2 regions of the Clostridium sp. CM037 genome follow, and region 2 is predicted to be linked to the other one. Evidence: predicted binding sites of a transcription regulator. Region 2 holds the regulator's gene; the other holds the start of a gene.
The links. Region 2 encodes LexA, which represses DNA repair genes until DNA is damaged. Its sites were predicted from a motif close to CNAACANNTGTTNG; they were not measured.

Region 1 (5,155 bases), 380 kb from region 2:
TTTATTATTAAAAAGACTGCGAGTAAAAATGATAGTAAGGATTTATATATAGAAAATAATGATAAGCAAGAAGACTTAGTAGTTCCAAATGGAGAAAAAAATAAATTTATTAAAGCTATTAGCAGCAATAAAATTAAAATAATCGATTTTATAAAATCAAATGAAATTGCTACAGATGCGGAAGGATTAAATAAAGAAGAAACTGTTAGTGGTGTTAGGAATGACAATGCACGTACTTTAAAAGAAAGTCATATAGATAATTCTATCGACCAAGAGTTGGAGAAAGAAATTCAATTAAATAGTGTAAATTCAAAGCCAAACTATAAATATGAATACCCCACTGTAGATTTATTAAATGAAAATAATACTTCCAAAATGAATAAAAACGATAAAAAAGAATTGCTTAATAGTGCCAATAAGCTACAAGAGACACTAAGTAGCTTTGGAGTTGAAGCAAAGGTTATTCAAGTTACAAAAGGACCCTCAGTGACAAGGTTTGAACTTCAACCAAATGCTGGTGTTAAGGTGAGTAAAATTGTAAATTTAGCAGATGATATTGCACTGAATTTAGCTTCTTCCGGGGTAAGAATTGAGGCACCGATACCTGGCAAGGCAGCTGTAGGCATTGAAGTGCCAAACAAAGAGTTAAGCGCAGTATACTTAAGAGAAGTAATAGAATCTAATGAATTTTCAGCTTCAAATAAAAATTTATCCTTTAGTTTAGGAAAAGATATAGGCGGTAACTGTGTTGTTTCGGATTTAACAAAAATGCCACATTTGCTGGTAGCAGGGGCTACAGGCTCTGGAAAAAGTGTTTGTATAAATTCATTAATAATAAGCATACTTTATAAGTATTCTCCAGAGGAGGTTAAGCTATTATTAATTGACCCTAAAGTTGTCGAATTAAATATTTATAATGGGATACCTCATCTATTAATACCAGTGGTAACAGATCCCAAAAAATCTGCAGGTGCTTTAAATTGGGCTGTAAACGAAATGTCAAGAAGATACAAGAGTTTTGCTGAAAACAATGTGCGAAGTATAGGAGGATATAATGAATTAGTAAATAAAGGCATTGTTGAAAATAAATTGCCGTGGATTGTTATTATAATTGATGAGTTAGCAGATTTAATGACGGTTTGTGCTAATGATATAGAGGAATATATTGGAAGACTTGCGCAAATGGCAAGAGCGGCAGGAATGCATTTAGTAATTGCGACGCAGAGACCATCAGTTGACGTTATTACGGGTGTAATAAAAGCCAATATACCTTCAAGAATATCTTTTGCAGTTTCGAGTCAAATAGATTCAAGAACAATTTTGGACTCCTCTGGTGCAGAGAAATTACTTGGGAAAGGTGATATGCTTTTTTATCCGGTTGGAGAGGCTAAACCATTTAGAATACAAGGAGCTTTTGTGTCAGAAGAAGAAGTTGAACGAGTTGTTGATTTTATAAAAAATCAGACGACAGAAGTAAACTATGAAAAAGAAATAATAGATGAAATAGAGAGTAGTTCAAATAATAAAAGTATTGATGATGATATTGATGAATTATTAAATGAAGCAATAAGAATAGTAGTTGAAAATGGACAAGCATCTACTTCCTTATTGCAACGTAAGCTAAAAATAGGGTATAATAGAGCAGCAAGAATTATTGAACAAATGGAGGAACGAGGGATTATATCAGGTAGAAATGGAAGCAAACCTAGGGAAATATTATTAAGTGATAGTGAATTAAAGGAACAATAAAAAAAATGTAAGAATAATTGTAAATACCCTTGTTTAATTTGCAAATCACATTTACAATAATTTATGGGTACAAATGTAGCAAGATAAAAATAATTAGCTATTATTTACATAAAGAGTCAAACAAGTAGTATGATATTTGGTAAATAGGAGTTACTCAGGTTGATAAACAAGGAGGATGACTGGTGGAAAAATTAAAAGTTGGAGTTATAAATTTAGGCTGTGATAAAAATAGAATTGATAGTGAGATTGTAATAAGCAGTTTAAGTGGGAAATATGATATGACAAATGATCCTAAACTAGCAGATATAATTTTAGTGAATACTTGTGGATTCATAGAATCGTCAAAACAAGAATCAATAGACACTATTCTAGAAATGTCAGAATACAAAAAGAAATATAATTGCACAGTATTGATTGCGACGGGTTGCCTTACTCAGCGTTATGGGGCGGATCTGATTGAATTGATGCCAGAACTTGATATAATCCTCGGTGTTAATGATTATGACAAGTTACTAAGTAGTATAGAAGAGGTTCTTTTAAAAAATATTAAAGTACAACATTGCACTTATAGTGATGATAATATTAATGAAGGACAAAGAGTATTAACTACAGAAACATACTCTGCTTATATTAGAATTTCCGAGGGCTGTGATAATGCTTGTGCATATTGCGCAATACCCAATATTAGAGGAAAATATAGAAGCAGAAAAATGGAGAACATAATACAAGAGGCTAAGGATTTAAGTGAACATGGTTGCAAGGAAATTATTTTAGTTGCTCAAGATACCACTAGATACGGGATAGATTTATATGGTGAAAAAAACCTACATAAGTTAATAAGAAAAATTTCTCAAATAAGTGGGATTGAATGGATTAGAGTACTTTACTGTTATGCAGAAGAAATGACGGATGATATTATTAATGAAATTTCTTTAAATGATAAAGTTTGCAAATATGTAGATATACCAATTCAACATATAAGCGATGATCTTCTTAAATCCATGAAAAGGAAAGGAAGAAAAAATATCATAACAGAAAACATAAATAAGATGAGGAAGGGTATTAAGGGATTAACCCTTAGAACTACATTAATCGTTGGATTTCCAGGAGAAACGGAAGAAAATTTTGAAGAATTGAAACAGTTTATTAATGAAATTAAATTTGATAAATTGGGAGTGTTCAAGTACTCAATGGAAGATGGTACTGTAGCTGCAGAGATGAAAAATCAAATTCCAGAAGAAATAAAGGAAAAACGTGAAGAAGAATTAATGATTGTGCAACAAAATATATCAAAAGTGATAAATAGTAAAAAAATAGGAAAGATTTACAAAGTTTTAGTAGAAGGATTTAATGGTAAAACTTATTTTGGTAGAAGTTATGAAATGGCACCAGAAGTTGATGGAACTATTTTCTTTGAATCTGACAAAGCTTATAATAAGGGAGAATTCGTAACAGTAAGTGTTACCAAAGCGTTAGAATATGATTTAATAGGAGTTGTGTGCTATGAATCTTGCAAATAAACTTACAATGATTCGAATTTTTTTAGTACCTATATTTTTAGTATTTATGGCGGTTAAAGGAATACCTTATGGAAGAGAACTGGCTACAATTGTTTTTATAGTAGCATCTCTCACTGATAAGTTGGATGGCTATGTAGCTAGAAGCAGAAATCAAATAACTAATTTCGGAAAATTCATGGATCCTCTAGCAGATAAACTTTTAGTAACTGCTGCACTTGTTTCATTAGTGGAGCTTCAGATTGTGTCTAGTTGGGTAGCTATGATTATAATTGCTAGAGAATTTGCAGTTTCAGGACTTCGAACAATAGCTGCTTCAGAGGGAAAAGTAATTGCGGCTAGTAAATGGGGGAAACTTAAAACCGTTATTCAAATAGTAGCTATAATTACAGCATTGATAAATTTATCTTACGCAAATACAATATTAAATGCGTTAACCAATATTTTCATGGCTGCCGCAGTAATTATTACAATAATATCTGGTGTTGACTATTTTGTAAAAAACAAAGGTACAATTAGAGTCGATAAGTGATTAAATTATTAGAGTTTGTTAATAATACAAATAAAAGGATTTCTTTAGTAAATGAAAATGGCAGATATTGCTTTGTATGTTGACCATATAAAATAAATGGTGTATACTTAAGTTCAGAACAAACGTTCGTCGAAAAAGGATGGTGAACCCGCAGGGGAAATTTATGAATAATGAAAAATTAAAAGCGCTAGAAGTAGCTATGGGTCAAATAGAAAAACAATTCGGAAAAGGTTCTGTAATGAAACTTGGAGAAAATAGTAAGTTAAATATAGAGGCTATTTCCACTGGTTGTTTAGGACTTGACATAGGTCTAGGCATAGGTGGTGTACCTAGAGGAAGAATAATAGAAGTTTTTGGACCAGAATCTTCAGGTAAAACTACAGTTGCACTTCATATAGTTGCAGAAGCTCAAAAAAATGGTGGTACAGCTGCATTTATAGATGCAGAGAATGCTTTAGACCCTGAATATGCTAAAGCACTAGGAATAGATATAGAAAATTTAATAGTATCACAACCAGATACTGGTGAACAGGCGTTAGAGATTACAGAGGCTTTAGTTCGCTCTGGGGCTATAGATGTTATCGTCGTGGATTCGGTAGCAGCTTTGGTGCCTAAAGCTGAAATTGAAGGCGAAATGGGAGACTCCCATGTAGGACTCCAAGCAAGACTTATGTCGCAAGCTTTAAGAAAACTTGCGGGTTCTATAAATAAATCCCAATGTGTTCTTGTATTTATAAATCAATTAAGAGAAAAAGTAGGAGTAATGTTTGGTAACCCAGAAGTAACCCCTGGTGGTAGAGCATTGAAATTTTATGCATCTGTTAGACTAGATATTAGAAAAATAGATACAATTAAACAAGGCGATGAATTTATGGGTAATCGAACAAGAATAAAAATAGTTAAAAACAAAGTAGCTCCTCCATTTAAGAAAACTGAATTTGATATTATGTATGGTCACGGCATATCTCGAGAGGGAGATGTTCTAGATATAGGAGTTGTAGAAGAGATTGTACAAAAAAGTGGAGCATGGTTCTCATATGGAGATATACGACTTGGACAGGGAAGAGAAAATTCAAAACAATATTTTAAAGAAAACCCTTTGGTTATGTTAGAGATAGAAAACAAAATTAGAGCAAAACATAACCTACCATTATACAAGAACGCAGAGACTAGTAAAAAAGAAGTTAGCAAAAAAGAAGCAAGTAAAAAAGAAGCATAAAAGCAAGTTTTTACTTGCTTTTTTTCTTTAACTTATAATTAAGGAATATTATTATGGTATCAGGCATATGCATTCTATGATGCAATATGCTAAAGTTTATCATAACTACTATATAATAGTAATAATAAAGACTTATTT
Region 2 (5,155 bases):
ATGCCCTTTTTATAAGTGGTAAATATGGAAGAATTAATAAACGCACTGTGGAGAGAATTGTAAAAAAATATATAGGTAATGCTGGACTTAATAAAGATAAGTATACTCCTCATAAATTAAGACATACCTCCGCTACCCTTATGTATAAATATGGAAATGTAGACATTAGAAGTCTACAAGAAATATTAGGCCATGAAAATATATCTACCACCCAAATATATACTCATGTAGATAATGATAAATTAAGAAATGCGGTTAAGTCAAACCCACTTTCTGATGAATAAAAAAAAGTATATATTACTATTAATGCATTCACTTCGCTAAGAACTACTAATTTTTTTTAATTAATCTGCTAAAAAATATAAACTCACTGTCGCTCAAACATATATTTTTCTTAACGCATATTTATTGAAAATAAAATAAGAAATTCTAAAGATTGTTCAAATGCATTATACGTAATATATACTTTTTTTGCGCATAAAAAATATGCAATAGATTTTAACTATTTCTCTATTTACTTTTAATACTTATATTTTTTTTAGTCTTATAAGTCCAGGAAATTCTTCTTGAAGTAATCCTGAGTTATCATCTTCATTTTCAAGTAGCTCTTTTGCCCCGTCTATGTCATCTATAAATTCCCAAACCTCATTGTTTTCAGGTATGAACTCATCTTTATGTAGTTTTAAAAATTCATCGCTGGCTACCACTGAGTCATAATCTTCAAGTTTTGGTAGTTCATCATCTTCATTTTCATCATTATCTACTTCTTCCGATAAATTAATTTCAGAGCTGTCATAAAGAACTTCTTCTACCTCTTCAATCTCATTATCCTCAAAAACTTCATCAATTTTTATAGCTTTTACATCGTAACCTTCCATTTCTAAACATTTACCGCAATTATTACATTTTTTATTTGAATTTAATTCGCAGACTTCACATTCTCCACAACTATTACAAATTTTCTTATTATTAAATATACAATTTTTAGTCATACAACACCCCGATCTATTTATTTCGAATACTTTCATAATAGACTATTATAGCAAATATATTTTCAACAATCAAACACTAACACTCTTTAAATGATGACTTATGTATTCTCACATAATAATATACAATTTTTCACTTGTACTAATTCCTATAAAACAGAACGTAAGTTTGATGTTTTTACATTTATATGGTATAATTATACTATGAATGGGAGGCGTTTACATGTTAATTGAAAAAAAAGATAAACAAAGTGAAATATATAACTTTATAAAGAAACAGGTTCAATTAAAAGGATATCCACCTTCAGTCAGAGAAATATGTGATGGCGTAGGATTAAGATCTACCTCGACTGTTCATGGGCATTTAGCAAGATTAGAAAAAAAGGGATATATCCGTAGAGACCCTACCAAGCCTCGTGCAATTGAATTAATAAAGGATTCTGTCATAAGAAAAGAACTTATAGATATCCCTATTATAGGGAAGATCACTGCTGGCAAACCAATACTTGCAGTTGAAAATGTTGAGGATACATTTACACTTCCTTTAAATTTCACTAAAACCAATAATGAACTATTTATGCTTAAAGTTTCTGGTAGCAGCATGATTGAAGCAGGAATATTGGATAAAGACCTTGCTATAATTGAGAAAATCAATACCGCTAAAAATGGCGATATAGTTGTAGCTCTTATTGATAATGAAGCAACTATTAAAAGATTTTTCAAGGAAAAAGATCATATAAGGCTTCAGCCAGAAAATTCAACTATGTCCCCTATCATAGTTGATGACTGTGCAATTTTAGGCGTACTTGTTGGTGTTTACAGAAAGTATTAAAGATTCACTTTTAAAGATTTTATGGAACAAAAAAATCCTGCAATGAATATATCAATTGCAGGATTTTTTTATTCTATTACTAAGTCATAAATATTTACTTTCTAGTTCAAATAACTCTTGAAAGTGCTATTAGTATTCCAATTTTAGCATGATCAAACGTTAATCCACCCTGTAAATATGCTATATAAGGCTCTCTTATTGGAGCGTCTGCAGATAATTCTATAGATGCTCCCTGAATAAATGCACCTGCTGCCATTATAACCTTATCTTCATATCCTGGCATGTCCCACGGCTCGCATTGAACAAAAGAATCAATGGGTGACCCCTCTTGTATACCCCTACAGAAATTAATTAACTTTTCCTTATCATTAAATTTAATTGCTTGAATTATATCACTTCTTTTATCAGTATACTTAGGAAGAACTTCAAAACCTGCAAGTTCCATAATTCTTGCACAGAAAATAGCGCCCTTCAATGCTTCCATAGCTATATGTGGTGCTATGAATAGTCCTTGATATAAAGAACGCATAACTCCAAACGTAGAACCACATTCCCCTCCTATTCCAGGAGTTGTTAGTCTGTAAGACGCTTGTCGTACATATTCTTCTTTACCTGCAATATATCCACCTGTAGGTGCAATTCCACCACCAATATTTTTTATGAGTGATCCAGCAACTATATCTGCTCCTCCATCTGTAGGCTCCGTAACATCAATAAATTCACCATAACAATTATCTACAAAACAAATCACCTTTGGATTTATAGCTTTTGCAGCTTTTATAATATCATCTATTTCAGAAATTAATAATGCTTTTCTCCAGCCATATCCAGTAGATCTTTGAATATGAATTAGCTTTATTGACTTATCTTCAATTAATGTCTTTTTCATTAGATCAATATCAACTTTAGAGTTATCGTTTAATTCTAATTGTTTATATTTTACACCATAATCTTTTAATGAGCCTATATCCTCCTTAGCATTTATACCTATTATATTAAGAAGTGTATCATAAGGTGTTCCGCATACCGACATCATGGTATCATTAGGTCTTAAATTACCAAATAAGGCTGCTCCAATTGCATGTGTTCCATTTACGAAATGCGGCCGAACAAGTGCACTCTCACAATTGAAAATTCTTGCATATACTTTATCTAATGAATCTCTCCCAATATCGCCATAACCGTATCCAGATGAATTTGTAAAATGACATTCGCTAATTCGTTCATCTTGTAGTGCTGTCAAAACTTTAAGTTGATTAAACTCTCTTATTTCATCAAGAATTTTAAACTCCTCTTGTACATCTTGTATTGCTATATCATAAAGTTCTAGCGTTTTTGAACTTATTTTATACTTCTTTTGAAGGTATTCTTTTGTTATATCTATCATGATTCCAGGTCCCCTTTGTATTATGTATTTATTTTAAATGCCTTAATAATAGTAACATAAATAATACCGATGTAGAATAGTTTTATTTATATATCACTTATATTCGTAGGCCTTTAATTGTCTCTTTCTATACTATTGTATCACTGCAGATGATGATTTAACTTCTTCAATAATTTCTTCAACAGTTTCCTCTAATTCTTCACCCACTTTTTTATATTCAATTTCAAATTTTTCATTTTGATTTTTCATAAAGTACATTAACGCATAATAAGTAGGCTTAAATTTATCCTTTAGATTAAATTCAGTTTCATTAAATAGTTTAAATAAGGAGTTGTATTGTCTTTTAGCCATTAGAAATATTAAATATTCATTAATACACCTATTATCTTTATCTGTATTATTAGCTATTTTTAAAAATAAATGAGCTTTTTGTAAGGATTCTTCTATTAGATCATTACAAAGTAAGGTTTCCGATAAGATATAAATGGTGTTAAAATCATTTTCTTTTTTTTCACTTTTGTTAATTAGTTCCTCTTTATTGCACCAGCTTTCAAAAAAATCCACAAGCCATTTCACCTGCTGTTTTTCTTTTTCTCCCCCAAATCTCATCATGTACCATATGTTAAAAAATCGTTCGTTTATTTGGTACATATAATTTTTCTTATTTACAGGTATTTTATTTATTACTCCATTCTTTTCTAATTGATTTAGCTGAGCGGATACTTCTTTGCTTTGCATTCTTATTTTGTCTGCTATTTCTTTTGTGGTTATGGCATCAAAGCGTAAAGCTATAACATCAACAATTTCCTGTTGCACTGGAGATAACCTATCCATTGTGTGTTTATAAAGAGGTGTTTCTCTATCTATTAATATATCTAGTATTTTGAATATGGGTTCGTTGTCAATATTTAAAATATCAAAAAGTAATACCATTATTCTTGGCACCCCACCTGTTAACCGCCTTAAAGCTTCTATTTTTCCACTGTTACTTTTAACTATCTCATTTATACCATTCTTATTAAAAATTTCACCTAACTTTTCGAAAAATTCCGCAGTTTCTTCTGAATTTAACCCTTCTAATTTTATCAGCTTAAAGAAATTATAGAAGGGCTTCTTATAATCAACCGTAAATTGTAAAACTTCTGAAGATGCTCCTATAATTCGAATTTCAGCAGAAGTTAAGAGAATTTCTCTAAGTTTTTGCTGCTCATAGATTTTAAACTTCTTTAGAATATCTTCAATGTTATCTATTAAAAGTATTAATTTTTTATTTTGTTCTTTAAGTTTTTTCTCAAGTATTTTAAAGCATATATCTTCGTAGTCTTCTACCTCTGCATATTTATCCATTTCATCATAAAGCCCTACAAATTCATCATTTTCCATTTCAAGATTTGCAGCTGTTACCTCCCAAAGTTTAAACAGTCTTCGTATACTGTATTGCTCCTCAGGAAATATAACAGGAATAAACTTTGCTTTTAACTGCTTATCTCCTTTTATTTCAAAGTATAATCTTTTTAATAAAGTTGTTTTACCATAGCCTGTTTGACCTTCTATGATATAATGCTGCTCTGGATATTTCATGTCAGATTTTTTTATATCTTTAAAAATCTTTTGAAATTCTTTTTTCCTTATTACAAATCTATCAACTAATTCTTGATGCGATAAATTATTGGGATTATAAAAACTTAAACTACTAATTTGCATTTTTTTTACACCACCACATTCTTAATATAGGAGAGGTAAATGTATATAATTTTTCCTCCTCATCATTATTTATATATCCATCATCAATAATAGTATTTAAGAGATCTTTATATGTTTCGCAAAGATTATATTTTACAGCTAAATCATATATTTCGTTATAAGTTATCTTCTTAGCTTCTGTTATAGCTATTATGTTTAATACTTCTATAATAAACTTATAATCATTATTTTTGTACACCTTAA

Region 1: a site for LexA is predicted at 3,914-3,927, ahead of recA (recombinase RecA). Genes of this name have one in related genera too.

The regions. Positions count from the first base shown of each region.
Region 1 is NZ_CM143650.1:1,955,190-1,960,344, forward strand. It holds gene ACWJKP_RS09555 (FtsK/SpoIIIE family DNA translocase) at 1-1,749, shown strand, start outside; gene rimO (30S ribosomal protein S12 methylthiotransferase RimO) at 1,932-3,269, shown strand; gene pgsA (CDP-diacylglycerol--glycerol-3-phosphate 3-phosphatidyltransferase) at 3,253-3,798, shown strand; gene recA (recombinase RecA) at 3,962-5,017, shown strand.
Region 2 is NZ_CM143650.1:2,337,963-2,343,117, forward strand. It holds gene ACWJKP_RS11410 (tyrosine recombinase XerC) at 1-284, shown strand, start outside; gene ACWJKP_RS11415 (hypothetical protein) at 528-992, opposite strand; gene lexA (transcriptional repressor LexA) at 1,213-1,821, shown strand; gene ACWJKP_RS11425 (methionine gamma-lyase family protein) at 1,928-3,208, opposite strand; gene ACWJKP_RS11430 (ATP-binding protein) at 3,341-4,912, opposite strand; gene ACWJKP_RS11435 (ATP-binding protein) at 4,902-5,155, opposite strand, start outside.